One region of the Pseudoduganella sp. GCM10020061 genome, then DNA from elsewhere that is predicted to be linked to it. Evidence: predicted binding sites of a transcription regulator. Region 1 holds the regulator's gene; each other region holds the start of a gene.
What was found. The regulator FNR, encoded in region 1, switches genes on or off when oxygen is low (the NO sensors DNR and NnrR bind a similar motif). The targets are predictions, from matches to a motif close to TTGATNNNNATCAA.
Positions count from the first base shown of each region.

Region 1 (3,726 bases):
TGCGTCCAGGTGTGCCCGACCGGCATCGACATCCGCAAGGGCCTGCAGTACGAGTGCATCGGCTGCGCGGCCTGCATCGACGCGTGCAACACCGTGATGGACAAGGTGGGCAAGCCGCAAGGCCTGATCCGCTACGCCACCGAGCGCGCGCTCGAGAAGAAGTGGAATCCGGCACAGATCGCGCGCCGGGTCCTGCGTCCGCGCGTATTGATCTACACCGGCCTGCTGTTGGCTATCATGGTCGGGTTCGTCGCCTCGCTGGCGATGCGCAACCCGGTCAAGCTGGACGTGATCCGCGACCGTGGCTCGATGGGCCGCGAAGTGGATAACGACATGATCGAGAACGTGTACCGCCTGCAGATCATGAATACGGCCGAGAAGCCGCATGTGTTCGTGATCAGCGCGAGCGGCATCGAGTCGCTGCATGTGGCCGAGCCGACCGAAGCGGCGCTCGATGGCGCCACTACCCGCTCCGTTGCGGTGCGCGTGCGCATCCGCCACGGCAAAGGGCAGAAGGGCGCCAACCCGATTGAATTTGCGATCGTCGCGAAGGACGATCCCGCGCTGCGCGTGACCGAAGAAGCGGTCTTCATCGTGCCGCGCCGTTAAGGACAGGAGCCAGGATGGAACAGCAGGACACGCAACAGACGCCCTGGTACAAGCAGCGCTGGCCATGGCTGCTGATGATCGGCCCGGCCTGGGTGGTAGTGGGCGCGATCATCATGATCACGCTGGCATCGCGCACGCCGGACGCGCTGGTGGTGGACGACTACTACAAGCGCGGCAAGGCGATCAACCAGGACCTGAGCCGCGACCGCGCGGCAGCGGAACGCCAGCTGCAGGTCGAAGCGCGCTACAACCCGGCGAGCGAGCGGCTGGAAGGGGTGCTCAGCGCCGCAGGGAAGCCGATGGCGGCCGCGCTCGACATCCAGCTGGTGCATTCCACGCAGCCGGACAAGGACCTGAAGCTGGCTGCCCGCAGCGACGGGGAGGGACGCTTCTCGGTGCCGCTGCCGATGCTGGAGCGGGCCCGCTGGCAGGTGATCGTGGAGGGCGAAGGCCGCACCTGGCGGCTGACGGGGGAGTGGCGTTGGCCGGACGAGCAAAACGTGACGCTGGTGGCTGATGCGGAGCGTTCGCCACTGGTGCATTAAGTTGGGACACGAAAGGGCGCTTGCGCCCTTTTTCGTTATGCGGGGACGGTCCCTGGAGGGATAGTCCCCCTTGGGGCTGGCTAGTCCGAGCCGCCGGGACAGGACTCGGTGCCTGCCGCGATCGCTTTCAGCTGGACCGGATCGATGATCGTCACCTCGCGCTTGTCGACCTTGATGCAGCCTTGCTTCTTGAAGCGCGACAGCAGGCGGCTCACGCTTTCGATGGTGAGCCCCAGGTAGTTGCCGATGTCCTCGCGCGACATGCGCAGCGCGAAACTGGTGGACGAGTAGCCGCGCGCCGCATAGCGCGTGGACAGGTTGACCAGGAAGGCGGCGAAGCGCTGGTCCGCACGCATGTTCCCGAGCAGGAGCATGACGTTCTGTTCGCGTGTGATTTCCTGGCTCATGATGCGGTGGAAGTGGCGCAGCAGCGTCGGCACGTGGCCGAACAGGTCCTCCAGGCGCTCGAACGGAATCTCGCACACCTCGCTGTCCTCCAGCGCCACCGCGTCGCAGTGGTGGTGGTCCGAGCTGATCGCATCCATGCCCAGCAGCTCGCCGGCCATCTGGAAGCCCGTGATCTGCTCTTCGCCGCGCGCGTTGACCTGGTAGGTCTTGAAGTGGCCGAAGCGGATCGCGTACAGGTTGCGAAACGGCTGGTCGACCTTGTACAGCCGTTCATCCTTGGCGACACGGCGGCGCCCTCCGATGATCTGGTCGAGGCGGTTGATCTCGTTGTCTTCGAGTCCGAGCGGAAGGCACAACTGGTGCATGCTGCAGCTCGAACAACTCGCTTTCAGCGCGCCAAGGTTGATCGACGACTGCGGAACATATGGAAGTGGCTGGCTCATGGGCGCTATTATAGAAGGACTGGCGGTGCCGTGCTCAGCGGCCATGCGCTTATTCCCGAATACTCCATTAATACATGACAAAAACACAAAATCCCGCAGACGAACCCGATCACGATGTCGACGACGAGGCGGCGGTCCGCGCCCTGACCGACCTGGCGCTCGAATGCGCACGCAAGAAGGCCGAGGTGGCCTCCCTGCAGCGCGAAGTGCGCAAGCACTTGTTGAAGAAGCACGACGACGTGCTGTACGACGCGATCGAGGAAGCGCGCGACATGGCCGATGGCACCCACGCGCTGCTGCGCGAGACGGTCGAGGAATCGGCGTCGACCGTGCTGCTGCGCAGCCGGCAGGCGCGCGGCGATGCGCCGGACATGGAGATCAACGCCTTCGCCATTCCGCTGTTCGTGCGCAGCACGGGCGGCCTGCGCGCCGAACAGGGCTTCGAAGACCAGCAGGCCTACGAACAGCTGCTCGACAGCTTCACCGCGCAGGGGCTGGAAAGCCCGGATGCGCGTGTGGTGCTGATCCAGCACTGGTATGACCTTGCCGAGATGGACCGCATCAGCTACGCCAGCCTGCACGAGATCGTGCGCGAGGTGGCGAACGGGATGGACGAACGCAAGGTCAAACCGATGCCGGCGCTCGAGCGCAGCATGAGCGGCTGGGATAGCGCGCCATTCGCGCCGGACGACGAGGCGCTCGAGCTGCGCTTCCTGCTTGGCTTCTCGCTCAAGCGCGTGGACGACAAGTTCTACGCGGTGCCGAAGGGCGAGGCGCAGGCCGACGACTACTTCGAGCGGCGCATGGAACGCTATCGCGCGTGGACCGCCATGGCCGAACCGCTGCTGGCGCGGCTGCTCGCGCCGGGACGCGAGATCGAGATCAGCTTCCTGTACCAGGACCTGTTCCATGGAGCCAAGGAGCAGGGTGCGAACGAGCTGTTCATGCTGCGCATGATGGCAGGTGCGCGCGCGCTGATGGAGGAGGGCGGCATCGATCCGGGCAGCGTCGGCGCCACCGTTTCGGCGGCGGACGAGGGCCACGTCGTGCGGGCGGAGCTGCGCGATGCGTCGGGCGCGGTGCTGGCCACGTTCGACCGGCCGCTGGATGCGCCGGACCAGCTGGAGGCAGTGGTGGACGACGTGGCCGATGCGCTCGCGTCCATCGGCATCCGTCGCGTGTAATAGGCGTTTCTACACCCTAGAAGCCGGATGGGTAGGTCTCCGGCGGCTCTTCGCCTGCCATCGCGCCGCGGTCGATCGGCGTCACGGAATCGGTGCGGTCGAAGTGCAGGATCGCGTCGAACTGCTGCGGCAGGCGCGACATGAAGTAGTGGCTCTGGCGCTCGGTGCGCGGCAGGTAGACGACGCCGATCGCGCGCTGGAGCCGTTCCTGCATCAGCGCCTCGGTCGCGTGGTTGTGCTCCCGCAGCGGCAGGTAGAAGCGTTCCATGCCCGCGCGATGGAACACATCCTCATAGCTGTGCGGCAGGCCCGGGTTGACGCGCTTGCGCTCGGGCGGCTCGTCCCACGCCGACGCCGCGGTCACGTAGCCGTGGTAGGTCGAAAAGCCGATCAGCACCACTTCATCCTTGCCCCACTGCTGGCGCGCCAGCTGGCCGACCGTCCACTCTCCCATGCGACCCACTTCGGTCGCGCGCGCGTCGCCGATGTGCGAGTTGTGCTCCCACACCACGATGCGGGCCGGTTCGCCCGCCTGGA
Region 1 is NZ_JBHUJS010000011.1:17,845-21,570, forward strand. Features, by position in the region: gene ccoG (cytochrome c oxidase accessory protein CcoG) at 1-609, shown strand, start outside; gene ACFSQR_RS14470 (FixH family protein) at 624-1,154, shown strand; gene fnr (fumarate/nitrate reduction transcriptional regulator Fnr) at 1,235-2,005, opposite strand; gene ACFSQR_RS14480 (hypothetical protein) at 2,080-3,189, shown strand; gene ACFSQR_RS14485 (erythromycin esterase family protein) at 3,206-3,726, opposite strand, start outside.

Region 2 (3,726 bases), on a different contig from region 1:
CAGCCGGGTGGGGTCCAGCGTCATCGGTACGCCGTTGCCGTTAATCAACTCTCGTGGAAAGTTTTTCATGGTCTCGATTCCTCATGTGGTGGGCTAAGGAACACGAGTCTAGGACGGCGAATTTGCAAGGACTTGCGCTAGCGCAGCAAGCTGGACAGGCGAGGCCAGCGGTTTGCGCGCAACGGAAGGCCACGCCAAGGTTGACTGGAAGTGGCGTTTCGGAGTATGCTTGTCGGCTTTCCGTTCGCTCAGGGAAAGACAATAAGGAAGCGTCCGCAGCACTGTATTGCGGAACCACCAATTTGAGCGTTTAACTATTAGGAAGTCATCATGAAAACTTTTTCCGCTAAAGGACATGAAGTCCAGCGCGAATGGTATGTGATTGACGCGACGGACAAAGTCCTCGGACGTGTTGCCAGCGAAGTGGCACTCCGACTGCGCGGCAAGCACAAGCCAGAATTTACTCCTCACGTCGACACCGGCGATTTCATCGTCGTGATCAACGCAGGCAAACTGCGCGTGACCGGCACCAAGGCCACCAACAAGACCTACTACCGTCACTCGGGCTACCCGGGCGGTATCTACGAAACCAGCTTCCTGAAAATGCAACAGCGTTTCCCAGGCCGTGCGCTGGAAAAAGCGGTCAAGGGCATGCTGCCAAAGGGCCCGCTGGGCTACGCCATGATCAAGAAGCTCAAAGTGTACGCGGAAGGTTCCCATCCGCACGCTGCGCAGCAACCTAAAGCACTCGTTCTCTAAGGAGCTGACATGATCGGTAACTACAACTACGGCACCGGCCGTCGCAAGAGTGCAGTTGCTCGCGTGTTCATCAAAGCTGGCACCGGCCAGATCATCGTGAACGGCAAGCCAGCATCGGAATACTTCTCCCGTGAAACCGGCCTGATGGTGATCCGTCAGCCGCTGGAACTCACCGGCAACGTCGAGCGCTTCGACATCAAGGTCAACGTGCATGGCGGCGGCGAGTCCGGCCAGGCAGGTGCAGTGCGCCACGGCATCACCCGTGCACTGATCGACTACGATGCGGGCCTCAAGGGCGACCTGGCACGCGCCGGTTTCGTCACCCGTGACGCACGTGAAGTCGAGCGTAAGAAAGTCGGCCTGCGTAAAGCACGCCGCGCAAAGCAGTTCTCGAAGCGTTAATCGTTTCTGGTCTTGCGAAGAAGCCGCCTCCGGGCGGCTTTTTTTTCGCCTCGACCATGGCGACCCTCGCCGCGGCGTGGCGGAATCGGCCCATTTATGGCCGATTCCGCCAACTGCGGCCGAAAAAAAAGGACCCGCAGGTCCTTTTTTTCAGCCGGGGTGGCTCAGAAGCCGAACTTCATCCCGACCGACCAGGCGTCGTTCGGATCGTTGAACGCTTCGCGCTTGCCGGAGCGTTCATATTCGGCCGTCACGGCAACCTTGTCGTTGATGTTGTACTGGACGCCCAGGCCCGCGTACAGGCCGGTATCGTCGTCCTTGTGGCGCAGGCCGCGGCTGTCGCTGTGCCGCACCACGTGGTACGACATGCCCAGCTTGCCGTACGCGGAGACCCGTTCGCTGACCGGGATGGTGTACTTGCCGGCCACATAGCTGTTGTAGCCCTTGGTGCTGAAGTCGACCCACTGCCCGTTGGACTGGGCGCTCACCGTCTCGCTGGAGCGGTTGGTAATGCCCGCTTCGATGCCGAAGTTCTGGTCGAAATCGTAGCCGCCGAACACCTTGGCCTGGGCCTTGCGGCCGTCGCGCATCATCTTGCCCACGCTCGACACGGCGACGCCGGCATACGCGCCCGGCGCCTGGGTGGCAGTCTGCGCGTGCGCCGCGCCGGTGGCGAGGAGGGTGGCTCCGAGTGCCAGGATCAGTTTTTTCATCGTTCTTCCTTTGATCGTCGTTGGTTCGCCATTCGTCTTGAATCGCGATGTCACAACGATAAGGGCGAGGTAATTCTTGCACTAGTGCAAAAGTCGTAAGATTTGTAACCGAATGCAAAGTTTCTGACCGTTAAGTTAGATATAAGCAAAGTGTGGGGCGAATTTGACTTAGAGCAAAGATTTTGTTGCGGCGCATCAATAGACTCATCCATGCAATTTGATAAACGATGAGGAAACATCATGAAAAAAGTAGTAATTGCATTCGCACTGGCCGCCATCTCCGCAGCAAGCACCGCAGCCGCCCAGGAGTCCCCATTCATGCTGCGTGCCCGCGCGGTCCACATTTCTCCCGCTGACAAGTCCGACGCGCTCGGCGGCGCCGGCGCCAGGGATCGCATCAGCGTGTCCGACAAGACCATCGCGGAATTCGACATCACCTACTTCGTCACGCCCAACTTCTCGGCCGAGCTGGTCCTGACCTATCCGCAGAAGCACACCGTGTACCTGGACGGCGCGGCGATCGGCACCTTCAAGCACCTGCCGCCGACCCTGCTGGCGCAGTACCGCTTTGCGCCCGGCGCGCAAGTGCAGCCGTATGTGGGCGCCGGCATCAACCTGACCCGCCTGTCCAGCGTCAGGCTGCTGGGCGGCGCGGGCGACCTGGAAAACAGCAGCGTCGGCCTGGCGCTGCAGGCAGGCGCCGACTTCCGCATCGACCGCAACTGGTCGGTGAACGTCGATGTCAAGAAGGTGCAGATCCGCAGCGACGTATTCGTCGGTGGCGCCAGGGCATCGGCAGTCAAGGTCGATCCATGGCTGGTCGGTGTGGGCATCGGCTACCGCTTCTGAGCCGCCCCCGGCACCCGGAGCGCCCCGCGAGGGGCGCTTTTCTTTTCCTTGCGTCATGGCCCACGCGGCCAATGGATAATTTGACTAAAATAGGCACTTTATCTACCTCAGCAAGGGAATTCACATGATCAAGGTTGGCATCGTCGGCGGAACTGGTTACACGGGCGTGGAGCTGCTGCGCCTGCTCGCGGCGCACCCCGGCGCCGAGCTGACCGCGATCACGTCGCGCAAGGAAGACGGCCTGCCGGTCGCGGACATGTTCCCGTCCCTGCGCGGGCGCGTGAACCTGGCGTTTTCGGCGCCCGACAAGGTCGACCTCAAGCAGTGCGACGTGGTGTTCTTTGCCACTCCGCACGGCGTCGCGATGGCGCAGGCGCCGGAGCTGCTGGCCGCCGGCGTCAAGGTGATCGACCTGGCCGCGGACTTCCGGCTCAAGGACCAGGCCACGTTCGAGCAGTGGTACAAGATCCCGCACACCTGCCCGGAGCTGCTGGAAGAGGCCGTCTACGGCCTGCCTGAGCTGAACCGGGATGCCGTGAAGGGCGCGCGCCTGATCGCCAACCCGGGCTGCTACCCGACCACCATGCAGCTGGGCTTCTACCCGCTGCTCAAGCACAAGCTGGTCGATGCCGGTTCCCTGATCGCCGACAGCAAGTCGGGCGTCTCCGGCGCCGGCCGCAAGGCCGAGATCGGCACCCTGTTCTCGGAAGCGAGCGATAACTTCAAGGCCTACGGCGTGTCCGGCCACCGCCACACGCCGGAAACGGTAGCCCAGCTGCAGCGTTTCACCGACCAGAAAGTAAGCCTGGTGTTTACCCCGCACCTGGTGCCGATGATTCGCGGCATGCACTCGACCATGTACGCGCGCCTGTCGAAGCAGGTGAGCAACGACGAGCTGCAGGAACTGTTCGAGAACGAATACCGCGGCTCGGCCTTCGTCGACGTGATGCCGTTCGGCTCGCATCCCGAGACCCGGTCCACGCGCGGCTCCAACATGCTGCGC
Region 2 is NZ_JBHUJS010000010.1:93,190-96,915, forward strand. Features, by position in the region: gene ACFSQR_RS13480 (S8 family serine peptidase) at 1-69, opposite strand, end outside; gene rplM (50S ribosomal protein L13) at 331-759, shown strand; gene rpsI (30S ribosomal protein S9) at 769-1,161, shown strand; gene ACFSQR_RS13495 (porin family protein) at 1,326-1,874, opposite strand; gene ACFSQR_RS13500 (OmpW family protein) at 2,115-2,723, shown strand; gene argC (N-acetyl-gamma-glutamyl-phosphate reductase) at 2,848-3,726, shown strand, end outside.
Region 2: ACFSQR_RS13500 (OmpW family protein) is a predicted target of FNR. The motif match lies at 2,038-2,051, and genes of this name have one in related genera.

Region 3 (3,726 bases), on a different contig from region 1:
TCGCTGCGCCGGCTGTCCGTCACCGGCTATGTTGAATGGGTGCTGGGCGAGCTGCGCGAGCGCAGCGCCATGCACATCGTCACCGGGCTCGATGCCGACAGCGGCGCGCTGTTCGCGCGCAATGCGTTCAATCCCGACCTGGGCGGGCGGGTCGGATTCTTCTATGTGAACGCGCAGATCCGCACGGTGACGTGCGACCGGCAGGAGTTTGTCGGCCGCACCCGCTCGCTCGCCCATCCGGCGGCCATGCGGCGCAGGCGCTTGTCGGGCCGTACCGGCGCCGCGCTCGACCCATGCGCCGCGTTCTGCGCTCCGTTCGCGCTGCGTCCCGGCGAAGAGCGCGAGCTGGTGTTCGTCCTGGGCGTTGGCGGACGCCGCACCACCGATGCCGCGCATGTGATCGAAACCTGCGGCAGCAGCGAGGCGGCGCACCGCGCCCTGGAAAAGGTCCGCCAGCACTGGGAGGATGTGCTGGGTGCGGTCCGGGTCACCACCCCCGACCCCGCGCTGGACGCGCTGGCCAATGGCTGGTTGCTGTACCAAGCGATCGCCAACGGCATGTGGTCGCGCATCGAACCGGGCCACGGCGCAGGAGCGTGCCGCTTCCGCGACCAGTTGCAGGCGGCGCTGGCGGTGGTGCACGCCCAGCCCCAGCTCCTGCGCGAGCAGTTGCTGCTGTGCGCGGCGCACCAGTTTAGCGAGGGCGATGTGCTGCACTGGTGGCATCCGCCGTCCGGATGCGGCGCGCGCACCCGCAGTTCGGACGACTACCTGTGGCTGCCGTATGCGGTTGCGCACTATGTGGGCGCGACGGGCGATGACGCGGTGCTGTCGGAGCACGCACCGTGGCTGGACGGGCGCCCGCTCAACCCCGGTGAGCAGTCATACGAGGACGTGCCCGGCCGCGCGACCGCATCGGCCACCCTGTACGAACACTGCGTGCGCGCGATCAGGAATGCATGGCGGACCGGCCCGCACGGCCTGCCGCAGATCGGCAGCGGCGACTGGAACGAATCGCTCGACATGGCCGGACGCGAGGGCAGGGGCGAGAGCATATGGCTGGCCTGGTTCACAGTGGATGTGCTGACCCGGTTCGGCGAGGTGGCGCAGCGCCACGGCGACCACGTGTTTGCCATCGCGTGCCGCGAACACGCGGTGCAGCTGGCGCAGTCGGTCGAGGAACACGGCTGGGATGGCAATTGGTACCTGCGCGCATTCCACGACGACGGCACGCCGCTGGGATCGGGCGCCGGCGCCGATTGCCGCATCGACTCGACGGCGCAGAGCTGGAGCGTGCTGTCCGGCGCGGCGCTTCCCGAGCGGGCGCGCATGGCGATGGCGCAGGTCGCCGGCCAGTTGGTGCGCACGGAGCAGCGTCTGGTGCAGCTGTTCGACCCGCCGTTCGAACGCGCCGTGCCGGATCCCGGGAGCGTCCGCGCGTTCCCTCCGGGCGTAGGCTGGAACGGCGGACAATCGACCGATGCCGCCGTATGGGTGGCGATGGCGTTTGCGCAGCTGGGCGACACGGAGCGCGCGTGGGAACTGCAGCGCATGCTCAACCCCCTGGCGCGCTCCGGCAATCGCGACGACGCGCGGGCATATGCGGTCGAGCCTTACGCCATGGCCGGCGGCATCAGCGCGCTTGGTCCGGACGCTGGGCGCGGAGAGCGCAGCTGGTGCACCACCTCGGCGGCCTGGATGTACCGGCTGATCCTCGAATCGCTGCTGGGCGTGCGGCTCAGGGACGGCGCGCTGGCGCTCTCGCCCCTGCTTCCGGAGCAGTGGGACGGGTTCACGGTGCGTTACCGGCACGGCACGGCGCTGTACCTGATCGATGTGCGCCGCGCGGCCACGCCATCGCTGACGCTGGATGGCAAGCCGGTGGACGGCAGCTGCATCGTCCTGGAGGACGACGGTGAACAGCACCTGGTCAACCTCTGCATCGGCCCCGCCCCTGCCGTATGAACACGGTGACTGTTTCCTGGGCGCATCCCGTCATGTCAACTTGTTAGTAAATAGTTAATAAGCATCAAGCCGGTTTCGGTGTGCTGTCTAAAGTGGAAGTAGCGGACTCGCCGCTACCATACCGGAGGACGCATGCCTCGCCCCTGCCTCGCCACACTCGCCGCCGCCGGCGCCTTGTCGATATCGCCGGCCGCGCTGGCGGACCGGAACCACCACGGCTTTGAAGCGACCCTGCACGCGCCCTACCAGGGGGACGATGCAGGCGGTGCGCGCACGTTCACGCTCAGCTTCGACCATCCGACCGCACACCAGGAACTGTCCGTGCACTGGACGCTGGCGCTGGAAGGTCAGCGCGGCGAGGTGCTGCGCACCTGGTCGGGAGAACTGCGGCTGCCGAAGAATGGCGCCAGCGTGCGCGTGCCGTGGCGCGGGCGAATCGAAGGCAAGGCCGCGGACGGACGGTACACGGTGCGCATGCGTGCCCGGGCCAGGCCGCGCGCGGCGCACGCGCCTGAGGGAGAGCTGATCGAGCAGGCATGGGAGGTCGTGCTCGGCCCGGTGACTACGATGCGGATGGCCGGCGCCGCGCCGATGTCCGCGCCGTCCTTGCGCTGGCCCGCCGGCGCCGCTAACGCTGCGGGCGCGCTGCCGTACCAGGTCTACTACGGCAACCTGCACAGCCAGACCAACCACAGTGACGGCGGCGCGGACGTCGGCGATTGCAGCGGCGCGCAGGAGCCCGGCGCTTCTCCGCACGGGCCCCTCGATGCATTCACCTACGCGCGCGGGCGCGGCCTCGACTTCCTGATGGCGTCGGAACACAACCACATGTACGACGGCGCCGACGGGCACGATCCGCAGGCCGATCCGGGCGAGGCGCGGGCGCTGTACCGCGACGGCCTGGCGATCGCCAGCGCCTTCACCGCCGCGAGCCCCGGCTTTGTCGCGTTGTATGGAATGGAGTGGGGCGTGATTAGCAATGGAGGCCATGTGAACATCCTGGGAGCAGGGGAGCTGTTGGGATGGGAGCGCAACGACAGCGGCGAACTGCTGGGCGACACGCTCACGCCGAAGAACGACTACGCGGCGCTGTACACGCTGATGCGGCAGCGCGGCTGGCTGGGCCAGTTCAACCATCCCAGCTGGCGCGGCCAGTTCCAGGTCGGCGGCGTCGCGTTCGGCTACACGGACGACGGCGGCGACGCCATGGCGCTGTGCGAGGTGCTCAACACCTCCGCCTTTTCGACCAGCACCAGCGAGTCGGAGACGCGGCGGTCAAGCTTCGAAGGCGCGTGCAACAAGGTGCTGGAGGCGGGCTTCCGCGTCGCCTTCTCCAGCAACCAGGACAACCACTGCGCCAACTGGGGCGCCTCCTACACCAACCGCACGGGCATCCTGGTGCCGTCCGGCGTGCCGTTCAGCGAAGCGGCGCTGATGGACGCGATCCGCGCACGGCGCGTATTCGCGACCATGGACAAGGGATCGCAGGTGGTGCTGACGGCGAACGGGCGGATGATGGGCGAGCGCTTCGCCAACAGCGGGCCGCTGCGTCTCCTGGTGGGATTTGCGAACGCGGCGGGCAAGCGCGCCGCCGCGGTCGTGCTGTACGAGGGAGTTCCCGGCCGTAACGGCACCGTCACCGAGCTGGCGCGCGTCGCCGACGCGTACTTCACGCCCGCGCCCGGCGAGCATTTCTACTACGCGAAGGTCACGCAGGAGGATGGCAACGTGCTGTGGTCTGCCCCGGTGTGGGTGAGCCAG
Region 3 is NZ_JBHUJS010000001.1:556,333-560,058, forward strand. Features, by position in the region: gene ACFSQR_RS02435 (GH36-type glycosyl hydrolase domain-containing protein) at 1-1,965, shown strand, start outside; gene ACFSQR_RS02440 (CehA/McbA family metallohydrolase) at 2,098-3,726, shown strand, end outside.
Region 3: ACFSQR_RS02440 (CehA/McbA family metallohydrolase) is a predicted target of FNR. The motif match lies at 2,020-2,033, and genes of this name have one in related genera.

Region 4 (3,726 bases), on a different contig from region 1:
GATCAGGTACTGCTCGCGGGTATCCTCGATCATCTCGGTATTCACCGTCAGCATGTGAAATTCCGGCATCACATGCAGCGCGGTGACCCTGGCGCGCACCGATTTGGCGAATTCCATGCATGTCAGCATGGCCGCATCGGACAGCGGCGACCCATCGGTCGGAAACAGGATGTGTGCAAACATACGACCTCCCTTCATGCCCGCCCACGCGGGACCCCAAACGTCGCGCCAGCAGAAGCCCGTCAGGGCTGCCTGACGTACTCACCCGGCGCATCCTCCAGATCATCTTCGGGCGCCGGCGGCGCCACCAGCGGCCCGGCCCGGCGCGCCAGCCAGTGCTCCCACTCCGGCCACCATGAGCCCGGCCTGTGCTCCATCGCCTCCTGCCACCGCCCCGGATCGATGAAGGGCGCATCGGCCGCGCGCGTCGCCACCTGGAAGCTGCGCCCGGCCTTGCCCGGCGGCGAGATAATGCCCGCGTTATGCCCGCCGGAAGTCAGCAGGAAGGTCAGCTCCGCATCGAGCAGCAGCGTCAGCTTGTACACGGAACGCCACGGCGCGACGTGGTCGGTGACGGTGCCGACCGCGAACACCGGCACGTCGATGTCCGACAGCGCCACGGGCCGGGCGTCGACCAGGTAGCGCCCGGCCGCCAGGTCGTTGTTCAGGAACAGCCGCCGCAGGTACTCGGCATGCATGCGGAACGGCATGCGGGTGGCGTCCTGGTTCCAGCTGGTGAGCGCGGTTTCCTGATCCGGCTTGTTGAGCAGGTAATGGTTCAACTGGCGCGACCAGATCAGGTCGTTCGAGCGGATCAGCTGGAAGGCGCCCGCCATCTGGCTCGTGTCGAGGTAGCCCTGCTGCCACATGGTCGCCTCCAGGAAGCTGACCTCGCTCTCGTCGATGAACAGCGACAGCTCGCCCGGCTCGGTAAAGTCCACCTGCGCCGCCAGCAGCGTGATGCTGCCCAGCCGCTCGTCGCCCTCGCGCGCCATGGCCGCGGCCGCGATCGACAGCAGGGTGCCGCCCAGGCAGTAGCCGGCCGCGTTGACCGTGCCCGCCCCGGTGCGCCGGCATACCTCGTCGATGGCCGCCATGACGCCGTGCACGCGGTAGTCGTCCATGCCCAGGTCGCGCTCCTTCTGTCCCGGGTTCTTCCACGACACCATGAACACCGTGTGTCCCTGCGCCACCAGGTAGCGCACCAGCGAGTCGGTCTCGGTCAGGTCGAGGATGTAGTACTTCATGATCCAGGCCGGGACGAACAGGACCGGCACCGCATGCACGCGCGGCGTGGACGGCGTGTACTGGATCAGTTCCATGATGTGGTTCCTGAGCACCACCTTGCCAGGCGTGGCTGCCACGTTCTGGCCCACCACGTAGCGCGACTCGCGCCGCGCGGCCCCGCCGGCGGCGCGCAGCAGGTCGGACCAGGCCCGCAACGCTCCCGCGGCCAGGTTCACCCCGCCGGTGGCGATGGTGGTGTCGAGCACCTGCGGGTTGGTAGCGGGAAAATTGGACGGCGCCACCCAGTCCAGCAACTGGCGGGTGATGAAGGTCACCACGTCCTGGTGGTGGCGCGAGACGCCGCGCACGCCCGTGGTGGCGCGGTGCCACCATTGCTGCTGCAGCAGGAAGGCCTGGTAGCCGATATTGAAGGGATAGCGCTTCCATTGGGGCGCGTCGAAGCGCCGGTCCTGCGGCAGCGGCTCGATGCAGGTGTAGCAATCGTCGCCGTGCGCGCTCTTGAGCGCCACCTGCGCCAGCTTCATCATGTTGTCGATGCCCTGCAGGGCCAGCTGCTCGTGCTTGGAGGGCGCCAGCGCAAGGTGGGTCATCCAGTCGAAAAACGCGTTGCCCAGCGCAGCCGGCGACACCGAATGGGTAAAGCGGCCCAGCCAGGCGTTGAGCAGCAGGTCGGCGGTCGCGTGCTCGACCGTGGTCTCGGGATAGCGGTGCACGGGCGTGCCTTGCCAGCCGCTGGCCTTGCGCTCCTGCGTCTGCGCGGCGCCCTTGGCGGCGCCATCGCCGCCGCTGTCCAGCGGCGCGGCTCGGACGAATGCTGACATACGCGTCTCCTCACTTTCTCAAGCGAGTGTGGGCGGCCCGACGCCGGCCATCCATGATGCAGATCAAATGTGCACCCCGGGGCCGGCCGCCGCGTGCTGCAGGCGTGCCTTCGCGTGCGCGCCGCCTGCACGCGCCATCCCTTAATCTAGCAGGGGCAATGTGCGCTGCGCCCCGATTTCAATGCTGCGAAGAACAGGAGACCTGCATGGATGAACTTCACGTCGACGTTGCCGTCATCGGCACCGGCACGGCCGGCATGACCGCGTACCGCGCCGCCCGGGCCCAGGGCGCACGCGTGGTCGCGATCGAGGCGGGCCCCTACGGCACCACCTGCGCGCGCGTCGGCTGCATGCCGAGCAAGCTGCTGATCGCGGCGGCCGATGCGGCCCACGCCGCGCGCCACGCGCATGGCTTCGGCGTCCATGCGGGACTGGTGACGGTCGACGGCGAACAGGTGATGGCGCGCGTGCGCAGCGAACGCGACCGCTTTGTCGGCTTCGTGCTGGAGAGCGTGGACTCGTTCGCGCCGGAAGACAAGCTGCGCGGCCATGCACGCTTTACCGGTCCGTCCACCTTGCAGGTGGGCGAGGACAAGCTGGTGCACGCGAAGGCCGTGGTGATCGCGACCGGCTCGCGCCCGGTCATTCCCGGGCCGCTGCGCGACGTCGGCAACCGCGTGGTGGTCAACGACGATGTGTTCGACTGGACCACGCTGCCCGGTTCGGTCGCCGTGGTGGGCACCGGCGTGATCGGCCTCGAAATCGGGCAGTCCCTGCACCGCCTCGGCGTGCGCACCACGGTGTTCGGCCGCTCGGCCGGCATCGCCCACATGTCCGATCCCGAAGTGCAGCAGTCGGCCGTGAGCATCTTCGGCTCGGAGCTCGACCTGCGCCTGGAATCGGAGGTGGTGCGGGCGCGCCAGGACGGCGGGCAGGTCGAACTGACTGTGCGCGACGGCCACGGGGCCGAGCACAGCCATCGCTACGACTACGTGCTGGTGGCTGCGGGACGCATGCCGAACGTGGACGGGATCGGCCTCGAACACGCCGGCCTTGCGCTGGACCCGCACGGCGTGCCGCTGTTCGATGCGCGCACCCTGCAGTGCGGGACCAGCCCGGTGTTCATCGCGGGCGACGCCAACAGCGTGCGCCCGCTCCTGTCCGAAGCGGCGGACGACGGCGTCATCGCCGGCGACAATGCGGCCCGCTACCCTGGCGTGCAGCCGGGGCTGCGGCGCGCGCCGCTGGCGATCGCGTTTACCGACCCGAACCTGGCGACCGTGGGGCGCGGCTACCGCGAGCTGATGGCGGCGGGCGGCGCGCGCTTCGCGACCGGACAGGTGTCGTTCCACAACCAGGGGCGCAGCCGGGTCATGCTGGCCAACCGCGGCATCCTGCGGGTGTATGGCGAATACGTGAGCGGGAATTTCCTGGGTGCGGAGATGATCGCGCCGCGCGGCGAGCACCTGGCGCACCTGCTGGCGTGGGCGTACCAGATGCGCCTGACCGTCAGGCAGATGCTGGAGATGCCGTTCTACCACCCGGTGATCGAGGAAGGCGTGCGCACGGCCTTGCGCGAGCTGCAGAAGAATATCGAGAAGGGCGCGCCGCAGGAGCCGCTGGGGGCGGACAGCACGCCAGGAATCTGACGGGACCC
Region 4 is NZ_JBHUJS010000001.1:101,929-105,654, reverse strand. Features, by position in the region: gene ACFSQR_RS00455 (universal stress protein) at 1-183, opposite strand, end outside; gene ACFSQR_RS00450 (PHA/PHB synthase family protein) at 243-2,069, opposite strand; gene ACFSQR_RS00445 (dihydrolipoyl dehydrogenase) at 2,276-3,718, shown strand.
Region 4: ACFSQR_RS00450 (PHA/PHB synthase family protein) is a predicted target of FNR. The motif match lies at 2,123-2,136, and genes of this name have one in related genera.